3 regions of the Silvimonas soli genome follow, and region 3 is predicted to be linked to each of the others. Evidence: predicted binding sites of a transcription regulator. Region 3 holds the regulator's gene; each other region holds the start of a gene.
What was found. Region 3 encodes FNR, which switches genes on or off when oxygen is low (the NO sensors DNR and NnrR bind a similar motif). Its sites were predicted from a motif close to TTGATNNNNATCAA; they were not measured.
Positions count from the first base shown of each region.

Region 1 (7,228 bases), 400 kb from region 3:
CAGTACAAGGCGCTGCCTCTGAAATTGCCCCGCTACTCAGCACGCTCAATCTGCGGCTGGATATTGAAGACGACAGCGAACCGCTCTACGCCGTATTTGACCAGGCGCGACTGATGCAGGTGGTGGTTAATCTGTTATCCAACGCTATCAAGTTCAGTCCGCCCGATAGCGTTATCGAAATCCGCTATCTGGAACAGGCGACGCTGGCATCAGGCGCCGCTGCGGTCGGTTTGACCGTGCGTGACCATGGACCCGGCATTCCGGAACACGAACTGGATGCCATCTTTGACAAGTTCATCCAGAGCGCGCGGGTACGGGCCGAGGCTGGCGGCACTGGTCTTGGGCTGGCAATCAGCAAGCAGATCATGGAAGACCACGGCGGCAGCGTGACCGCGTGCAACCACCCCGACGGAGGCGCGGTATTTACCGTACTGCTGCAAATGGAGCAACAACTGACGGCCAGCACCGTCGGTTAGCCGCCACCGACGCTTTGCCGTACAATTGCCGGTTTCGCTTTCAACTGCCCCAGACCATGCCCGATATTGCTCGCGAAGTTGCGCGCCGCCGTACCTTCGCCATCATTTCTCACCCCGATGCCGGTAAAACCACGCTGACTGAAAAACTGTTGCTGTTTTCAGGTGCGATTCAGCTCGCCGGTACCGTCAAGGGCAAGAAAGGCGGCAAGTTTGCCACTTCGGACTGGATGGATATCGAAAAGCAACGCGGTATTTCGGTTGCATCGTCGGTCATGCAGTTTGATTACCGCGATCACGTGGTCAATCTGCTCGACACTCCAGGCCACCAGGACTTCTCAGAAGATACCTATCGCGTGCTGACCGCTGTCGATTCAGCACTGATGGTGATTGACGCGGCCAAAGGCGTGGAAGAGCAAACCATCAAGTTACTGAACGTTTGCCGCTTGCGCCACACCCCGATCATCACGTTCATGAATAAATATGACCGTGAAGTGCGCGACAACCTGGAATTGCTGGATGAAGTCGAATCAGTCCTGAAGATTCGCTGCGCTCCGGTCACTTGGCCTATCGGCATGGGCAAGACTTTCCGCGGGGTGTATCACATCCTCAACGACCAGGTTTTGCTGTTCAAGTCGGGCGAAGGCCGCTCCAGTGACGCTGACGAGATTATTCAAGGCCTGGATAACCCACGCCTGGATGAGTTGTTTCCGCTGGAAATCGAACAAACCCGCATGGAACTGGATCTGGTGCGCGGCGCTTCGCACCCGTTTGATCTGGGCGAGTTCCTCTCCGGCAATCTGACGCCGGTGTTCTTTGGCTCGGCCATCAACAACTTTGGCGTGCGTGAAATTCTGAACGCACTGATTGACTGGGCCCCGGCTCCGGCAGAGCGTGATGCTACAGCGCGTGCAGTCTCGCCAACCGAAGAGAAGTTCTCTGCTTTTGTGTTCAAGATTCAGGCCAATATGGACCCGCGCCATCGCGACCGGATTGCGTTTCTGCGCGTTTGTTCTGGCCAATTTGAACGGGGCATGAAATTCAAGCACTTGCGCTTGGGCCGGGAAATCGCGGCTAATTCGGTGGTGACCTTTATGGCGCAAGGGCGTGAACAAGTCGAAGAAGCCTATGCTGGCGACATTATTGGTTTGCCCAACCACGGCAACATCCAGATTGGCGATTCGTTCTCTGAAGGCGAAGTGCTGGGCTTTACCGGCATTCCTTACTTTGCACCGGAAATGTTCCGCATCGTACGTATCCGCAACCCATTGAAAATCAAGCAATTGCAGAAAGGCTTGCAGCAACTGGGTGAAGAAGGCGCCGTGCAGGTATTCAAGCCACTGAATGGCTCGGATCTGATTTTGGGTGCCGTGGGCGTGCTGCAGTTTGAAGTGGTGGCTAGCCGGTTGGCCAACGAATACGGCGTTGATGCCATGTTTGAACCGGTGACCATCTATACCGCGCGATGGGCTTCGTGTGCTGATGCCAAACGCCTGGCCGAATTTGAACGGGCGCTCGAAAACAATCTGGCCCGTGACGCAGCCAATAGCCTGGCCTATCTGGCAACCAGCCGGGTCAACCTGGCATTGACTCAGGAACGCTGGCCCGAAATCGTGTTCCACGAAACGCGGGAACACGCCGTTACTCTTTAACGGCTCTGGTTGTAGCGCAATAAAAAAAGCACCGGCTATCCGGTGCTTTTTTTATTGCGCTTGCAATCTGCCGATTCTGTTCGAGCCTTAGAGGACACTTCCTGCAATTGTCTCTTCAACACCAGCAAAAACTACGAAATAAAACTACGAGAATATTCATTCTGCATCACATTCCCAGTCAAATTATTGACGCAGATCAATAAATTCCAGCTTCAATAAGCTCTTGATCTGTGTAGATATTTGCCAGGCTTTCCCCGTGGCGCGGTGCTATTCTAACTGCATCTAAGGCCCCTGAGGTGAACCCTTTGGGGGAGTAGTCTGAAGGTTTATGTCAAACAGACAGTCACCAAGGAGCATCAAACCATGAACGCACCGGAAGTTAATCTGCAGCTTGAAGCCTGGCGTGGTTTTACCGCTGGCGAGTGGCAGAAAAAAGTCGCTACCCGCGATTTTATCCAGGAAAATTATACCCCGTACGATGGTGATGACAGCTTCCTTGCCGGACCGACCGAACGCACCACCCAACTCTGGAACGAACTCTCCGTCCTGCTGAAAGAAGAACGCAAACGCGGCGTGCTGGAAGTCTCCGCTCAGGTTGGTTCTTCGATTACCTCGCACGGCCCAGGTTATATCAACAAAGATCTGGAAACCATTGTTGGTTTGCAAACCGATGCCCCGCTGCGCCGCGCCATCATGCCAAACGGCGGTCTGCGCATGGTGCAAAACTCCCTCAAAGCCTACCACTTTGAAGAGTCCCCGCTGATTACCGAAATCTTTACCAAATACCGTAAAGATCACAACATGGGCGTATTTGATGCCTATACCCCGGAAATCATGGCTTGCCGCAGTTCGGGCGTGATCACCGGTCTTCCTGACGCCTATGGACGTGGCCGTATTATCGGTGACTATCGCCGTGTGGCACTGTATGGCGTGGACTTCCTGATCGCGGATAAAAAACGTGAAAAGGCTGAACTGGATAACGTTCCGTTCACCGAAGAAGTCATTCGTCTGCGTGAAGAACTGTCGGAACAAATCAAGGCGCTGGCTGAACTCAAGCAAATGGGCAAGTCCTACGGCTTTGACCTGGCTCGTCCTGCTGCTACCGCGCAAGAAGCTGTGCAATGGCTGTATCTGAGCTATCTGGCTGCCGTGAAAGAACAAAACGGCGCAGCTATGTCTATCGGTCGTATCTCGACCTTCCTCGATATCTATATTGAGCGCGACATTAAAGAAGGCCGCATCACCGAAGCCGAAGCGCAAGAAATGATTGACCACATGGTCATGAAACTGCGGATCGTGCGTTTCCTGCGCACACCAGAGTACGACGAACTGTTCTCCGGCGATCCGACCTGGGTTACCGAATCGATTGGTGGCGTTGGCCTGGATGGTCGCCCTCTGGTCAGCAAGTGTAGCTTCCGTGTATTGCATACCCTGTACAACCTCGGGCCTGCACCAGAACCTAATCTGACTGTGTTGTGGTCAACTCAATTCCCGCAGGGCTTTAAAGAATTCTGCGCCAGGGTGTCGATTGATACCTCTGCCATCCAGTACGAAAACGACGATCTGATGCGCCCGCAATGGGGCGATGACTACGCAATTGCATGTTGCGTTTCGGCAATGGCCGTAGGCAAACAAATGCAGTTCTTTGGCGCTCGCGTCAACTTGGCTAAAGCCATGCTGTATGCCATCAATGGCGGCGTGGATGAAAAGAGCGGCAAAGTCGTGGCCAAGGGTTTTGAGCCAATCAAGAGTGATGTGCTGAGCTATGACGAACTCCTGCCCAAGTACGACCTGATGCTCGACTGGCTGGCCAAGACTTACGTCACGGCGCTCAATTGCATCCACTATATGCATGATAAATATGCATACGAACGCATCGAAATGGCCCTGCATGACCGCGATATCCTGCGCACCATGGCATGTGGTATCGCCGGTTTGTCAGTCGCAGCGGACTCGCTGTCGGCCGTGAAGCACGCCAAGGTTCACGTTATCCGTAATGAAAACGGTCTGGCTGTCGATTACAAGATCGAAGGCACCTACCCTGCATACGGCAATAACGACGACCGTGTCGATGACATCGCGGTATGGCTGACCGAATCGTTCATGAAGAAGATCAAAGCCCAACCGGCCTTCTACCGTAACGCCACGCCAACCCAGTCCGTACTGACCATTACCTCTAACGTGGTTTATGGCAAGAAGACCGGTAACACGCCAGATGGTCGCCGTTCAGGTGCACCGTTCTCACCGGGTGCCAACCCAATGAATGGTCGGGATGAAAACGGCTTTATCGCTGCGGGCTTCTCAGTTTCGAAGATTCCATACGAAGCTGCGCTGGATGGTATTTCATGGACAGCCTCGATGACACCGGACTCGCTGGGTCACAACCCGCAAGACCGTATCAAGACTCTGGCTGCCTCGATTGACGGTCTGTTTGGCCCGCACGGTGAAGGTGGTGGTTCGGCTTGTGCTGCAACTGAAGCCGTTGAAACTGCCATGGACAAGCTGTTCCATCTGAACATGAATGTGATGAATCGCGACACCCTGATGGATGCGATGGAGCACCCGGAAAACTACCCACAACTGACCGTGCGTGTTTCTGGTTATGCCGTCAATTTTGTGAAGCTGACCCGCGAGCAACAAATGGACGTGATTAACCGCACGTTCCACGATCGGGTTTAAACCAGCAAGAGGGATGTCCGGAGTTTTACTCCGGCATCCCGGTAACAAGGATTTCGAAATGGCTCAGAATCAATTGTTTCACCTGAACATGAATGTGTTGAATCGGGACACTCTGCTGGACGCAATGGAAAATCCAGACAAATACCCGCAACTGACAATTCGTGTGTCCGGCTATGCCGTGAATTTCGTCAAGCTCACGCGTGAGCAGCAGCTGGACGTGATCAACCGCACTTTCCACGCAACGGTATAACCGTAGCGCGTCAGCCTTACCGCTGACCCATCAAATCGCGGACCGGTATGGCATTTGCCCCCGGTCCGTTTTATATATGCTTTATCGCCTGCTGGTTTTGCCAGTCGGCCCCAGTTGGCCCTTGGGCAAACCCATAAAAATCAGAATTTGCACCCCGGAGATCACATGGAAACCATCGAACTGAAAAAGGTCGGCGAGATCGCCCCTGCCGCTTACGATGCGCAGGGCCGCCAGGTTGGCTTTGTGCATTCCATCGAGACCGGCGCTGCGGTCGATGGTCCGGGTATGCGCTTTGCCCTATTTGTGAGTGGCTGTCAGTTCCGCTGCCTGTACTGCCATAACCCGGATACCTGGAAGCTGCATAACGGCAAGGTCTACACAGTCGATGATGTCATTGCGGAGATCGGCAAATACGCCAGTTTCTTGCGTGTGGCCGGTGGCCTGACCATTTCCGGTGGCGAGCCGATGATGCAAGCCCATTTTACCGGTGAAATCTTCCGTCGCGCCAAACACGAACTGAAACTGCATACTGCGCTCGACACCCAAGGCTTCCTGTCTGGCAACCTGCCAGATGAGTGGTTTGAACCTATTGACCTGGTGCTGCTGGATATCAAGGAATTCAACAACGAGCGGCATGAGCGTCTTACCGGAAAACCGGTCGAACCCAGTTTGCTGTTCGCCAAACGTTTAGCCGCCATGAAAAAGCCGGTTTGGCTGCGCTACGTGCTAGTGCACGGTTTTTCGGACTTCGAAGACGATGTGGAAGGTCTTGCCACTTTCGTGGCCAGCCTGGGCAATGTCGAGAGAGTAGAAGTATTGCCCTTTCACAAAATGGGCGAATCCAAGTGGCAAGAGCTCGGGCTGGATTACGAACTCACCAACGTTCAACCGCCTTCGCCCGAACTGACCCATCGCGTACGCGAGCAATTTCGCAAGCACGGGCTAATCACCTACTAAGCTGAAATCGCCTTTCAGGATGACCCCATGCCCCGCGCAGGCCATTTCCGGATTCGTGGGGCGTTTTGCGGCAGGCATGTTAAACTTGCCCTGCCTTGAACAAGTCCCCTGCCCATGTACGAACTCCTGATCGGCCTGCGTTACACCCGAGCGCGAAGGCGCAACGGCTTTATCTCGTTTATCTCCCTGATTTCCATATTGGGTATCGCGCTAGGCGTTGCCGCGCTGATCATTGTGCTGTCCGTCATGAACGGCTTCCAGGGTGAGGTGCGCGATCGCATTCTGGCCATGGCCGCCCACGTACAAATCAGCGGTGCAGACAATCATCTGCAACAGTGGCAAACCGTGGCGCAAGAGGCTGCCAAAAATCCGCATGTCAAAGCTACCGCGCCTTATGTGCTGGGCCAGGGCTTGCTGACTGCGGGTGGTCAGGTCAAAGGTGCGTTGATTCGAGGCATCGACCCCGCGCAAGAACCTGGCGTCAGCCCGGCGGTTGCCAACGTTTACGGCGGCAAACTCACCAACTTGATCCCCGGGACCTTTGGTGTGGTTTTGGGCTGGCAGCTGGCCAATGATCTGGGTGTTCGTCCCGGCGACAAGGTCACTTTGATCACACCGGATGGCCAAGTTACCCCCGCCGGATTGATTCCCCGTTTTCGCCAGTTCACCGTGGTCGGCTTGTTTCGTGCGGATTACTACCCCTACGACGCGGGCGTAGCGCTGATTGAAATGTCCGACGCGCAAAAGCTGTTCCGCATGGGTGATGCCATCTCGGGGGTGCGTTTGCGGCTGGATGATCCTTTGCTGGCGCGCAATGTCGCGCTGGAAATGGCTGGCCAGATGCCGAACCAGATGGTTAGCGACTGGAGCATGGAAAACCCCACCTATTTCCGCGCGGTAGAAATTGAAAAACGCATGATGTTTCTGATTCTGACCCTGATCGTGGCCGTGGCTGCGTTCAATCTGGTGTCCACGCTGGTTATGGTCGTCACCGACAAACAAGCTGATATCGCCATCCTGCGCACACTAGGCGCATCACCGGCCTCGATCATGAAAATCTTCATGATTCAGGGTGCGGTCTCTGGCTTTGTTGGCACATTCACCGGCGTATTCGGCGGTGTATTGGTCGCTCTGAACATTGGCACGATAGTCCCGTTTATTGAACGCATCTTGGGCACCCACATCCTTTCGCCAGACGTTTACCTGATTACCGAGTT
Region 1 is NZ_CP106736.1:4,356,649-4,363,876, reverse strand. Features, by position in the region: gene N7220_RS20005 (PAS domain S-box protein) at 1-476, shown strand, start outside; gene N7220_RS20000 (peptide chain release factor 3) at 533-2,125, shown strand; gene pflB (formate C-acetyltransferase) at 2,489-4,804, shown strand; partial or broken gene N7220_RS19990 (glycine radical domain-containing protein) at 4,884-5,054, shown strand; gene pflA (pyruvate formate-lyase-activating protein) at 5,220-6,011, shown strand; gene N7220_RS19980 (lipoprotein-releasing ABC transporter permease subunit) at 6,126-7,228, shown strand, end outside.
Region 1: pflB (formate C-acetyltransferase) is a predicted target of FNR. The motif match lies at 2,312-2,325, and genes of this name have one in related genera.

Region 2 (7,228 bases), 690 kb from region 3:
AGCCACTGAGAATGATGCGTTTGAAACCCGGGCCGGACGGAAACTGCATCGACAACTGCCCGCGCGAGGCACGTTCCAGCGTCCATTGCAATTGTTCGCGCTGGGCGTCGCTCAGGGCAAACGCCGGTTGCCATTGGCGCAACGCCAGCGTCATTTTCAGCCGCGCCCAATACAGCATGCGATCATCGCTACGCGGCAAATCGCCGGTCACATGCACACCCTGCACCCGATCTACCGCGGCTTGCCACAGCGCTATGCCGGAGGCTTTGACCAGCGCGTTGGCAGCGTCAAAGGAAGTCACTTTGCCCGAGTCACACAGGCGTTGGGCAAATTGCAGGCCAAATTGGGTAAAACCGGACGCGGCCAATATCTGCTCGGCAAACGGCGTTCCGCCCGCGACCAGCACATTGCCCAGGCGCTGCTCCTCATACGACGGCGTGACCGCGTTATTCAGGCAGGGCTGAGCAGAAGTATCGGCTGCAGCAGCCAAGCATAACCCGCTCAGCATATTGCCGATCAAACACACAACGGACAAAAGTTTGAAACGTAGCGTCATCAGCGGCGTTTACCCAGAGGATTAATGGTGGGTTGGTGGCAATTGCCAATCCAGACATTCAGAACCGCAGATACGACAAGGCGCCGGGTTTTCACGCCAGCGCCTCCAGTATTGCTCTCTATCAATTCATCAACATGGCGGCCACTTACCGGTTCACCGCAGCAGCCAGACGCCGCGCACCATCGGCCGGAGTCATGTTGTCGTTGCTCCAGAATTCGGCCACCGCTTCGATCAGCGCCTTTTTCTGATCATCCTGCACGGCCATATTGTGTGCCCATGATGGTACGAGCACGTTGCGGCTGGCAGCCTGGCTAAAGTCGCGCGAAGAAGCGCGGCCATAGGCATCCAGCTTGTTGGTATCGACATCGGTACGCGCCGGAATACTGCCCTTGTGCTTGTTGTAGGCCAACTGCCCTTCGTGGCTCACCAGCAGACGAGCAAAGTCCAGCTGCGCTTTACGACGCACCGGCTCGTCCTGGCGGAAGAAGGTCAGCGTATCGGCAGCAAAACTGTATTCACCGTTCACCGTTGGCGCAGCCCAGAACAGATAATCCTCGCCTGGACGGCGGTTGGCTTCATCCAGTTCACCCTTCACCCAGTCGCCCATCAACTGCATGGCGGCACGACCGTTGATCACGTCCATGGTCGCCAGATTCCACTCACGGCCCACCGAATCCGGTGTGCAATAGCGCTTGAGACGGCGGAAAGTTTCCAGCGCGCGCGCCATTTGCGGGCCAGACAAAGCGCTGGCATCGAGCTTGCTGAATGCCTGCAGATAAAACTGCGCGCCGCACAAACCCAGCACGACGGATTCAAACAGCGTGGCTACTTGCCACTTCACTTCGCTGTGCGCCAGCGGGGTGATCCCGGCGGCCATCAGCTTGTCACACAGCACGAAGAAATCATCCCAACTGGTCGGCGCTTGGGTCACACCCACGCGCTTGACCAGGCTGGAGTTCACCCACAGCACGTTCACGCGGGCCACGCCCAGCGGCACGGCCACATATTTGCCTTCGGCCTGCATCATGCGATCCAGCACGCTCGGCAGAATGCGGTTCCAGCCTTGTTCGCTGGCCACTTCATCCAGATCAGCCAGCACACCTTTGCCTGCCCAGTTCTGGATCTTCACCCCGCCAAACGCAGCGGCGGTCGGCAACTTGCCTTTTTCAACGGCAGTTTTGAGCATGCCCGGCACATCTTTACCACTGTGCATATCGGCCCAGTGGTGACCCATCTGGTTCAGGCGCATCTTGATTTCCGCCACCGCGCGCGCACCGCTGGAGGCAAACCAGCCGTGCAGCACTTCAATGTCTTCAAGGCGGAAACGGCCCACCACCGACATCAGATCGCGCGCGCGTTTATCCAGACCTTCCAGCGCGCGACGCGCTTGCTGCAGGGCGGAATCTGACGCCTGACTCATCACGTTGATTTGCTCGGACGAGCGCGCCATGGTGGTCGTGGCGGAAGTTTGTTCTTGCGTGGCATCGGCAATGCCGCGCACCACTTCGGCCATGTGCTGCATGCGCGTGCCTATTTCCAGCATGTGTTCGCGCGCGACATCGGCTTTCTCGACACTGCCGGTGACCTGGCCGCTGGCGGTAGACATGCTGTCCACGGCATTGCGCGTGTCTTTGTTGACCGAATCGATCAGCTTGGCGATTTCCAGCGTGGCGTTAGCCGTGCGCTCGGCCAGCTTGCGCACTTCATCGGCCACCACGGCAAAACCACGGCCTTGTTCACCGGCACGGGCAGCTTCAATAGCTGCGTTCAATGCCAGCAAATTGGTTTGTTCGGCGATGTCTTTGATCACCACCACGATGGTGCCGATCTTTTGCGAATTCTTGCCGAGGTCACCCATGGTGACGCCCAGTTGCTCCATGGATTTCGCCATGGTCGAGACTTCATCCGACACCCTCAGCACCGCTTCGGCACTGTGGTTTGAGAGGTCAGTGGTTTCTTTCACCACGTGATCGACGTCGATAGCGTTATCGGCAATCTGGTTGATGCTGACAGTGATTTCTTCCACCGCAGCCGCCGAGGCCGAGGCAAAGTCACTCTGCACGTGAGCATCTTTCACCAGTTGCGCGGTCACGCCAGTCAGCTCTTTCAGTCCCAGCGAGAGGCTTTCCATATCACGCTGGACTTCGCGGAAGGTGACTTGCAGATCAGCCACAAAATGGTTGAACGCATTGGCGATATCGGCTAGTTCTGGCGCGCCTTTGGCAGGCAGGCGCATGTTCAGGTCGCCGCCCTTTTCCACCAGTTGGGTTAGCGCGGTGCGCATCTGGTTGAGCGGACGCAAGGTCCAGGCTGTTGCTGCGTACACCCCGGCCAGTACTGCGGCCAGCGTGATCAGGGCGATCAGCACAATGGCGCCAGCACCGGTCAAGCCCAGGCTGGCAATGAGGGTCCAGGCGATGAAAAAGCCGACGAGGTTAAGCACCCCAACGTACAGCAGGAGGCGATTCTGGATAGACATGACGGGCACCGGTTGATTTTGATTCCACACTGAGAACAACTTATATACAGCTCTTTTTATTGCTGAAACCATATATGGAACTGTTTCAAAATGCCATCTGATTTTCGATACAGAGGCAACAAACTTACTAAAACAATCTTGCTTGTCGCTTTTATGGCCTTTTTCGCTGAAATTACTTTCACAAATAGAAAGGATTATTTCCTACACCTTACCCTCACCACTTCCTCTTTTTGCAGCAGAGCCTGTCCTGGCTGACTCGCATCCCGCGCGCCATCGCAGCTGATTTCTCGTAATGATGACTGGACGCTTGGTAGTTTCCGCAATGTCTCCGCCACACTTTGACCAAGATCAAAGTCCTTTTAGCCTCACCTCCTCAGCATGAGCAGTCATGACAAATGAGAGTAAAAGTCACATGGAACCACTGGTGCAATGGCATGAAGGCTTGTCGGTAGGGATTCAGGAAATCGATGAACAACATAAAGTGCTGGTGAACCTGCTTAACGAACTACATGTCGCCATCCATCAACATCACGGGCGCGCTGCTTCTATTGCCACGCTGGAAAGGCTGGCCGACTACACCAAGATCCACTTCACCGTAGAAGAAAGCCTGATGCGTATCCTGGGCTACCCGGATTACGAGAACCACAAACAGCACCACGAAGTCTTGATTTCCGATCTGGAGTCCTTTCAGCAACGGGTAGCTGCAGGCGACGCCATTACCTTTGAACTGCTGCATTTTCTGCGCAACTGGCTTACCCACCACATTCAGGAAGGCGATCAGCGATATTCCAGCTTCTTTTTGCAGCGCGGCGCCCAACCCAAGTGGCAAAAGAAAAACTGGCTGGATCGCTTCTGGTCGGAGATAGCGGGCTAGCGCACGCCAGGCCGCAAGCGGTCTAAGCACACGCGGCCTTTTTGATTACACCGGCTTCGTCAACATCCAGATTCAAACGCTGCGTGTTGAAATCCATCGTGACCGCATCACCAGGTTTGATGACGCGCACCAGTTTTGAGGCGGATTGCTGACGCGCCATTTCGACCAGTTCGGGCGTGCTGGTCTTGCCGACCAGCGCCTGTACCGGCTCGGCATTGCAAGCACCGGGTGAAGCCATAGTCATGGCGTCGGGTTGACTGGCACTGCAACCGGCAAGCGCTACGGCCAGCAAAATCAAACAGAGAGATGGAAAAATTGAGTGCATGGCAGCTGCATGTGAGGACTTAAAACATCACCATAGCAGACGCGGCTGGTCTTGCCTGGTTGGGCCGTGTCCAAGCGGCGGGAAACGTCGTTCCGTTACTGTTTATTGAATGAAAAAGCGGACAAAAAACACGACGATTGAACGGCGTGAAAATGGCCAAACCTGACTTGAGTTCTGGCGTTGATCTTTGCGCTTCTTTATTACGCAATAACTTCAATTCCGCAATTTCAATCCACAGTTTTCGTTTACTGAAAATCAACTTTAATTGTAAACAACACACAATACCAAGCCGGCAAAGCCGACAATCTGCTTAGCGGACTGAAACACGCATATCGATAGCAAGGCACCAAAGCAAAAAGGTTCTACGCCTGCGAGGATCGAATCACAGCCGTAGACCCTTTCTAAATACCGGAACGGCAATGGCGTGGCGTCTGATTAGATGGAAAGTGGTTTATTCCACCGTCACCGCAGCCGCCATAACTTTAGGATATTTCCGGCTATTCACGTTGTAGCGCACGGTTTCATTGCCATGAAAATCGGAATTCGGCTGATAATAAACGCCGACCCCATCAACCATCAGGCCGAAGCATTCGGTAGAGCCGCTCGAATTATTGCGGATCGGGAAAGTCGCTTTACGTATTTCCACTTGCCCATGCTCTGGCACGCCCATCATCACCACTTCGGGTGGCGGACGGGAATGGCATTCTTTATCCCATTGCGCGTGTGTAGATAACAACAGCCATTGCCCAGCATGCCCGTGGCGGACCAGCGCGACTTCTATCGGGGCGGCCGGTCGTGCAGGCACCGCGCTCGCCGTGGTGGTGGCGCTGGGCGAACTCTGGGTGTTGCTTGTGTCTACATGGATAGCGGGGTTGGCGTTACCCATATTCACCACAATGCGGTCTGGGTAGTCGTAAGCAGAACCGTCGGCAGTATCAATTGCGGCGCCGATAATCCCGCCGATCAAGACATTGCCAAACACCATGGCTTTGGTAGATGACTCGACTTCCAGCTGGCCAGGTTCAACGCCTTCCTTCTCGCATTTGACTTTCAGATTGCCAAAAGAGCGATGCACCGCCACGGTAGCAGGTGTATACACCCACCACTCCCCTTTATTATTGGATAACAGGCAATGCGCATTGGCTACCTGGGTTTGGCCTTGCTGGGCGTCAATTGCAATGGTCTGATGCAAACCTGTTGTCACGGAGGCACAGCCACTTAATGCCAGAAACGCCAATACGCCGGACAAAGTCAGTACTGTTCTGACCGAATGCCATTGCTTAATCACTCTGCAATGAATACGCCCTAGCCCGGCGCTGCGTTTACAGGTATTGCCTCCCCGATTCAATGCTTTCACGCTTATCCCGATATAGTTATTTTTGAACGCCGCCATTCTTACTCATGCCACAAGCAAGAGATAGCGTCTTTTATGCGGGATCGTATGACTGTATCGGTTGTGCAACTGATTACGTGCAAAGCGGGAATAAGAGCGAATCCGGTTGCCGGAAAAGGTTAGATATCAATCCAAACCAATGCGGCAAGCAACTGCTAGCAAAACAAACAAAAAGCTGATCGACGCTGTATGGAGAACGGGAGTTAACCCGGTGGTTGCCTATCGCCCGGCAACGGGGTGAGGTGTCGTTAAAAGCTAATCCAGTAAATCATCGCGCCCGTTGCCGGCGATTTCAATCCCAGCTTCCAGCGCCACCAGCGCGGCTTCTTCTTCAGTGTCATAGACTTTGCTGCGATTGATGCGCTGAGTGCCAAAGGCGCTTTCCAGCACGTCTTCAGTGGATGTTGGCAGGCGGTCAAGGCTGGTCGCGGCGATCCACTTGCCGTCTGGCAATGGCACGCCGTAGGCATGGATTAAAAAACCCTCGAAGACCAGTTCCATGGTTCACCTTGCGCAGGAAAGCGCCCAGCATAGCCCGAAATGGCTGCCGGGTCTGAAAGTTATGGCGCCAGACCGACCGGGGCGACGGTTTGGGAGCTGAACGCTGGCTTGAAACGTTTATTCGGCGATACGTACGGCGTTGCGCCCCGACTGCTTGGCCAGATAAAGCATCCGGTCGGCCCGTTTGAGCCAGGACGCCGGGGATTCTTGTTCGCGCAGGGTTGCCACGCCAATGGAAATCGTCAGCGGGCAGTCTTCCAGCATGACGGTTGCAGCCACCAGTTTGCGTAAATCTTCGGCCAGATCACCGGCGGCTTGCAAACTGGCCCCCCAGGCAATAACGACGAACTCTTCGCCGCCGTATCGGAACAACTGGTCCGAATTACGGACGCGTTCGCGAATCAACTCACACAACCGCACCAACACCAGGTCGCCAGCAGCGTGGCCGAAGTGGTCATTCACTTGTTTGAAATGGTCCAGATCCAGCAATAACAAACTGGTATCGCCGTGCGATTGCTGCGTTTCGGCACAACTAGCCAGGCTACGTTCCAGCGCACGCCGGTTGCCGGCGCCGGTGAGAAAGTCCTGTTCGGCCAGCCGGTTCAACTCGCCGTGCTGAATCGCCGTACGCTTGGAAAAAATATAAGAGAACAAATTGATCAGCACAATGCTGACTGTAATCGTGAACTGATCCAGTGTGGACACTTGCCCGTACAACAAGGCCATCAGCCCAAACAGAGACACTGTATTGATTGCCAACGCAATGAGCGGGCGCAGCAAGAAAAACGTGGCAATCATGGTCGGATATGCCCAATACGTCATCGAAATGCCCTTGAGGTGAATCATCAAAAGCATTCCGGTGGAATAAAACAGCGATACCACAACGCTGGCAAAACGTACCCGATGGCTATACCAGACAAACGCCATGACACAGCTCATGCCCAGCACAAGAGTCAGATCAATGGCGCCAAGCAGCCAGTTGTGCTGGTACAGCCTGAAGATTCCAAAGGGCAAAATGCTGGGAATGCTCAATGCACACAGCATGAGCAGAATGACTTCTTCCTTGTTACGCGCACCGCTGGCTTCTGGCACCTGCAAGC
Region 2 is NZ_CP106736.1:4,068,303-4,075,530, reverse strand. Features, by position in the region: gene N7220_RS18705 (hypothetical protein) at 1-508, opposite strand, end outside; gene N7220_RS18700 (extracellular solute-binding protein) at 702-3,035, opposite strand; gene N7220_RS18695 (bacteriohemerythrin) at 3,424-3,909, shown strand; gene N7220_RS18690 (I78 family peptidase inhibitor) at 3,932-4,234, opposite strand; gene N7220_RS18685 (hypothetical protein) at 4,686-5,522, opposite strand; gene N7220_RS18680 (hypothetical protein) at 5,883-6,128, opposite strand; gene N7220_RS18675 (GGDEF domain-containing protein) at 6,246-7,228, opposite strand, start outside.
Region 2: N7220_RS18695 (bacteriohemerythrin) is a predicted target of FNR. The motif match lies at 3,374-3,387, and genes of this name have one in related genera.

Region 3 (7,228 bases):
AAGTCCGGGCTTCGTGCGCCTTGAAATCGTCCGGTGCCATAAACTGGATGGCATGGGTTGCGACGACGGGCAAATCCAGTTCGGAGGCAAGATCAAGATGGCCTTGCACGGAGACTTCGCACTCTGGCTTGCCAGTGCGTTGCAGTTCCAGGTAAAACGCATTTGGAAAGCGAGCGTGCCACCATTGCGCCAACTCTCTGGCACCTTCCAGATTGCCATTCAGCAAGGCTTGGCCGATTTCGCCCTGATGGGCGCCAGACAGACACAGCAAACCGCTGTTGTCGCCTTCATCCAGCCACGCTTTTTTAAGCTCAGCCCGTCCGCGATACTGGTTTTCCAGATAGGCCCGCGTCAGCAACTCGCACAAGCGCCCGTAACCACCGCGATCGCGCGCAACGAACAGCACGCGGGTCGGTTTGTCGCGGTCTTCTTCGTTTTCGATCCATGTATCCAGCGCCACAATGGGCTTGAGACCGGCGCTGCGGCAGGACTTATACAACTTGACCATGCCAAACAGGTTCATCAGATCCGATACGGCAACAGCGGGCATGCCTAACGCTTTGGCATGACTTACCGCGTCGTCAATGCGCACGATGCCGTCGGTCACAGAGAATTCGGAGTGCAGGCGGAGATGGATAAATGCAGGGGTATTCATAGCGCCGATTCTATCACCCCTCGCCGTGCCAGGCATGCCCCGAGGAGTGCGCGTGTGGGATCCCTCTGGCTTGCTCGGTGGCCAAAGTTACGTTATGTTGTTGATATCAATGGGAGTGTTTTATGGATTCCGCATCTTCTGCATCAACGGCAAGCAGCTTGCTAAATTCTCTGGTTCTGCAACCCGCAGCGACCAACGTGGCTGTTGGCGTCGGGGTAATGAAAAAAGCCAACGACGCGCAGGCCTCGGCAGCGCTGAGCTTGCTGCAGGCATTACCGCCGGTGCCGCAATATAACAACCCGACTAATCTGGGCAACGCGGTAGATACCAAGGCGTAATGGGGAGTCTCCCCGCGCGTGAGTTGGTGGTTCAGCCACCGGATTAAAAATACGACCTGAGGGTCGTTTTTTTTCGTCTGAAGATTATTTTGTGCGCCGCACAAATATTGCATTGACATGTATCGGCGTTCTGCCACAATGCTTCCAGATGTTGCGTTGCACAAATCCTAAAGGAAAGATCATGACGTTTGGTTCCAACCGTTTTGCCGAAGAGTTTTCCCGCGCTCAACAAGTCGGGATCGAGCGGTCCTTGAATTACGCACAGACCTTTCTGGCCGGTGCGGAGCGTTTGTGGGGCGTGCAGCTGGGCTTTGCCAAGACTGTGGCTGCCGATAACGTTGAGGCGATCAAAGCCTTCTCGCAGACCAAAGATGTGCAGGGTGCTTTGGCATTACAGCGTGGCCTGGTCGAGCCGCTAATTGAAAAAGCCACTGCCGCATGGCGTGAATCCATTGGCATTGCGCAAGCAACCCAACAGGCCTTGAGCGAATTGGTCGAACAGCAAGTCAAAAAATCTGGCGATGAGGTGCTTTCCGGATTTGACGCATTCGCTGATCAAGCGCCCGCCGGTGCCGAAGGCATCAAAGTGTTGCGCAATGGCGTAGCGGCTTCGCTGGACGCTTATGGCACAACAGTAGCCGCTGCGCGCAAGCAGAGCGAAGAGTGGGTTGCCACTGTAGTACAGAATGTGACTAAAGCAGCGCCTGCGGCGAACGGTCGTCGCAAAGCTGCTTGAGCAAATGTTTTAACGTTTCAAAGCGCATATCTGCCGATTGCGATTATGGCCCTCTGACGAGGGCCATTTTTTTTGCCAACGCACCACCGATACTGGCTTAGCCTTGTGCTGTTGAAGTGTCAGGACGCGGTTGCGGCGGACGGGCTTGGGACGACTGGGAGTATCAGCAGCCACTGTGCTAGCTCCCTCGCCAGTGCATTAGAGCTACCTTGGAGCAAGAGGCCACTTTGCGCGGCGTGCCATGGAGTGAACGGCTCGGTGTCGAGGGCCAGGTAATCCCGCGCCTCTCGCTGCAGCTTCTCAAAACCGCCGTGAACCAGGTATTGCCAAGACTGCAGATCAAACGGCGTGCTGCCGGGTTGCTGCAACGCGCGCTGTAACCACAACCAGACCTCTCCAGACTGCATTAGGCAGGCACCGCTTGTGGTCTGCAAAAACGCGCCAGCCCCGGGGCCGCCTGCGTGAAGCCATGCGTTGGGCAGGGCTGGCGACAACGCTGCAATGATGGGTTCGGCTATTGCAAGGTCACTGTGCTTTGCACCGACAGCGAGCATCCAGCCGTAGATTTGCCCGAGGGGGTTTTGCAAGTTGCCGGCTATATCCAGCAGATGCCAGCCCTGTGCATCGGCTTGGCTTTTCCATGCCAGATATTCCGCGAGCCCTTGCGGGTTCACCAACACCAACGTGCTGTCGGGGGTGGGTGCAGGCGGCAAAGCAGTTGGAGTTTCTGCCGGAAATACCGGCACCCCCAATCCTGATCGCGCCAGGCGGCCAAGGATGGAGGATGCGAGCGCCGCTGGGGCAACCAGGCAAACTTGCGTGAGCATTGGAATCAGGCAGTCAATTGCTTTGACAGTTGTTCATCAATTGTTTCAAGCCTTCGGTGTCTTTCAGTTCGATGAGCCTGTTCTGTACTCGAATCAGACCATTGTCCTGGAAGCGCGATAAGGTTCTGCTTACCGTTTCCAGCTTCAGGCCGAGGTAGCTGCCGATTTCTTCGCGCGTCATGCGCAGATGAAAGCTGCTGTGCGAATAGCCACGTAAGGCAAAGCGCTGCGAGAGATTGAGCAAGAACGCAGCAATCCGTTCCTCTGCCTTCATATTGCCCAACAGCAGCATTACGCCATGATCGCGGACGATTTCGCGGCTCATCATCTTGTAAAGATGGCGTTGCAGGTTGGGAATACGGCGCGACATGGATTCGATTTCAGCAAAGGGCAGTTCGCATACTTCGCTATCTTCCAACGCAACTGCGTCACAAGTGTGATGGTCGGTGCTGATTGCATCCATGCCCATCAACTCACCATTCATGTGAAAACCGGTCACTTGTTCGCGACCATCTTCAGAAACGATGCTGGTTTTGAAGAAGCCGAGGCGCACTGCATAGAGTGCATGGAACGGCTCACCGGCACGGTAGAGTGCTTCGCCGCGCTTGATGGGGCGGCCCTGGCTGACCAATTGATCAACTTGTCGCATTTCTTCGGGCGACAAGCCAATGGGCAGACACAGTTCACGCAAACTGCAATTTGAGCAGGCGTGCCGCAGTTGCTTGAGGCCGGTTTCGCGTAACTGAATTGGTGACAGCATGATGTTGTTCCACTATGACTTGAAATTTTTACGCCATTGCAGCGGCACCCTTACACAATCCTGTGTGCCGCTTCATCGAATTCTGTGCCGCTTATTGAGCCAGGTCACGTATCCTCGCAGTAGATGCTAGCATCATGCGAGTCGTATTGATTTGGATCAAGTAACTATGTCCCAGATGTAGGCAAAATCTTTACCCTGTGTTTTAGGGGTAGGACAAATGCATACAACACCGTTGATCCAGCAGGTCGAATTCGATCGATCTCTTGTCGAGCGCTACGATGGCAAAGGCCCTCGCTACACGTCTTATCCCACCGCAGACCGATTTGCCGAGCTTGAAACTGCCGATTATCGCGAGATGCTGTTGCATTCGCGTGTAGGTGAGGCGGACAAGCCTGCTTCTTTATATTTTCATCTGCCGTTTTGCAATACGATTTGCTATTACTGCGCTTGCAATAAAGTGATTACCAAAGATGAATCACAGGCAGTTAAATATACAGAGTATCTACAAAAAGAAATACAGCTTCACGTAAATATATTGCCATACCGAATGAAGGTTGGCCAGATCCACTTTGGGGGTGGTACACCGACTTTTTTGCCGGAAACCCAACTAGCCACTTTAATGCGCGCAATTAATGATAATTTCGACATTCTGACGGATGGCGAATATTCAATCGAAATTGATCCGCGCAAACTTGAATTATCAAAAATAGCGTTGCTGGCTGAAACGGGTTTTAACCGGGTGAGTGTTGGCGTTCAGGACTTTGACGAGAAAGTGCAGCGCGCCGTTAACCGGATTCAGAGTGAAGAGCAGACCCGCAAGGTGATTGACGCCGCGCGCGCTTCCGGGTTTCGTTCAGTCAGTATCGACTTGATCTATGGCCTGCCGTTCCAGTCTGTAGCTAGTGTCATGCAAACCATCGACCGGGTGCTGGACATCCATCCAGACCGCATTGCGCTTTATAATTATGCCCATTTGCCTGAGCGCTTCAAGCCGCAACGACGCATTGATACGGCCGCATTGCCCGACTCATCGGCCAAGCTGGATATACTGCATGCAGCCATCGACAAATTGACTGCCGCTGGTTACGTTTATATCGGCATGGATCACTTTGCATTGCCGGATGATGATCTTTCCATTGCCCAGCGCCGTGGTACTTTGCAGCGTAATTTCCAGGGTTATTCAACTTACGCGGAATCTGATTTGCTGGCATTTGGTGTATCCGGAATTGGTAAGGTTGGGGCCGGGTATTTTCAGAATTCAAAAAATATCGATGAGTATTACGAGATGCTCGATCGTAATCAATTGCCAATTGAGCGCGGGTATATTTTGAATATGGATGACTTGCTGCGCCGTTCGGTAATTCACGGATTAATGTGTCGCTTTAACCTCAATTTTGGACAGATTGAAACCGCCTGGTTACTGGATTTCAAAACCTACTTCGCCCCCGAAATGGGGCGGCTGTCACAGATGGAGCAGGACGGCTTGTTGCAGTTGAGCGAAGAGGGCATTGAGGTCACGCCTAAAGGACGCATGCTGATCCGTTCCATTGCGATGGTGTTCGACCGTCATCTGCGCGAGAAGACCACCGCAGCGAGCTATTCGCGCCTGGTTTAAGGTAAGCTCAGACCGGCATGCGGCGTGCAACGCGCCGTGGCGGCTGGCCTTGAGGCCGCCGCAGATTGTTTTCTTTGCCAGGGTTCTGATTTGCACGATTTTGACCTTCTTGCTTTTTTCGTGGCCGGCCTGCTGGGCGGTGGTCACTGCTTTGGTATGTGCGGCGGGGTGGTTGCTGCATTCAGCCTGCAGTTGCCGCCAGGTCCGCGCTTGCGTTATCACCTCGGTTTTAATCTGGGCCGGATTGGCGGTTACGCGCTGATCGGGGCTTTGGTCGGTGCCATTGGTTCGTTGCCGGCGCTTGTTTCGCTGCAGTCGATCAAGGTAGTCCTGTTTGTACTGGCCAACCTGCTATTGATTGCGGTGGGCTTGTATCTGGCTGGATGGTCGACCTGGGTGACTCGGCTGGAAACCGTTGGTCGGCCCGTCTGGCGAAAAATTCAGCCCTTACTGGCGCGTCGCTTGCCTGTCAGGCACTGGCGAGACACGTTTATTATCGGTGGCCTATGGGGCTGGTTGCCTTGCGGCTTGGTCTACACCGCAAGCTTGTCAGCTTTGGCTAGCGGCAGTGTCGTTCGAGGGGCCCTGATAATGCTTGCCTTTGGGCTGGGAACACTGCCAAACCTGTTGTTGATTGGCCAGGCGGCGGGGCGTGCAAACCTTCTGTTGCGCAAGCCTTTGGTCAGGCTTGTGGCAGGATTGTTATTTGTGTCGTTTGGTATCTGGCGCCTGGTTTCACTGCTGCTATTTAGTCATATAGTCCTTTGACAGACTATTCAGTGCAACGTAACTGAACTAAAATCTGTCAGCTTATGCCTTTAGCATCGTTGAATAGGTCAAAACCCAGCATGCCCACGCCGATCCTCGTTGTCGACGATTCCACTATCGCACGCAAAATGCTGATCAAAGCGTTGCCGCCGCAATGGGATGTGGAAATCACCCAGGCCAGCAATGGTCTCGAAGCGCTTGAAGCTTACAAAAATGGAAAGGCTGATGTGATGTTTCTTGACCTGACCATGCCAGATCTGGATGGTTATGGCGTCCTGGAAACGCTGCAGAAAGAAGGCCTGAACTCTTTCGTGATCGTCGTTACCGCCGACGTACAGACCCTCGCTCGCGAGCGTGTACGGGCGCTGGGCGCGGCTGCTTTCGTGAAAAAGCCTGTCGATCCGGTTAGCATTGAGGCTGTTCTGCGCGAGTACGGGATCAACCTATGACTGCGATTGCTTTGAACGAAGACCAGCGCGATGCGCTGCAGGAAGTAACCAACATCGCCATGGGCAGGGCGGGAGCTTTGCTGGCACAAATCATGGGCGGGTTTGTGCATTTGTCGGTGCCGGGGATTTGCCTTGCGGATGCGAGCAATATCTCCGAAACCATTGCTAACACCGTCGGGCGTGAGCTGGCCGTTACCGCAGTGCGCCAGTCTTTCAGCGGCATGTTGCGTGGCGAAGCCGTGGTGATCTACGACGAGCGTGGCTGTCGCAACCTGGCTGATCTCATGGGCTACGAAGACGAGATCGGCGCCTCCACCGAACGTGAGTTGCTGCTTGATGTCGGCAATGTGCTGGTCGGCGCATGTTTGAACGGCATTGCCGATCTACTGTTGTCGCCACTTTCATATTCGCCACCTACGCTGATTGCCGAAAACGCCGAGGTTGACCGACTGATTAACCCCGAGCAATTGACGTGGGATTGCGCCTTGCTGATTCAGGTGCGCTTCACCCTGGAAATTCGCGATTTCACCTGCCATTTGCTCACGCTGATGCCGGAAGAATCCATCACCCAACTGAAAAAGGCGCTTGATGCGTTCATGGAAAGCATCTAATGCTGGAGACGTTGCGCAATTTCATTATCAGTGAAGTCGGTGTTGGCATTTTCGCGGTGGACAAGCAGTACCGGGTTTTACTGTGGAATCGCTTTATGGCAGACCACAGCGGCGTGAGCGCCGAGGCCGCGATTGGGCAGAATCTGTTTGAACTGTTCCCGGACCTGCCGCAAAAGTGGCTGGCCAAAAAGGTGGACGGCGTATTTACGCTGCACAACTTTGCCTTCACCTCGTGGGAGCAGCGCCCCTGGCTGTTTCCGTTCCGGCACAACCGGCCAATTACTGGCGGCATTGATTTCATGCAGCAAAACTGCACGTTCATGCCGGTACGTGAAGCCACAGGTGAAGTCAGCGCCGTAGCGGTCACGGTTTCGGATGTGACTGATGCGGCGGTTTACCAAAGCATGCTGAAGCAGGCGATGGCCAAGCTCGAAGAAAGCTCCAGTCGCGATGGTTTGACCGGGGTTTA
Region 3 is NZ_CP106736.1:252,287-259,514, reverse strand. Features, by position in the region: gene dnaE (DNA polymerase III subunit alpha) at 1-655, opposite strand, end outside; gene N7220_RS01120 (YjfB family protein) at 814-993, shown strand; gene N7220_RS01115 (phasin family protein) at 1,175-1,729, shown strand; gene N7220_RS01110 (hypothetical protein) at 1,849-2,475, opposite strand; gene fnr (fumarate/nitrate reduction transcriptional regulator Fnr) at 2,570-3,316, opposite strand; gene hemN (oxygen-independent coproporphyrinogen III oxidase) at 3,534-4,931, shown strand; gene N7220_RS01095 (sulfite exporter TauE/SafE family protein) at 4,956-5,699, shown strand; gene N7220_RS01090 (response regulator) at 5,780-6,148, shown strand; gene N7220_RS01085 (hypothetical protein) at 6,145-6,759, shown strand; gene N7220_RS01080 (GGDEF domain-containing protein) at 6,759-7,228, shown strand, end outside.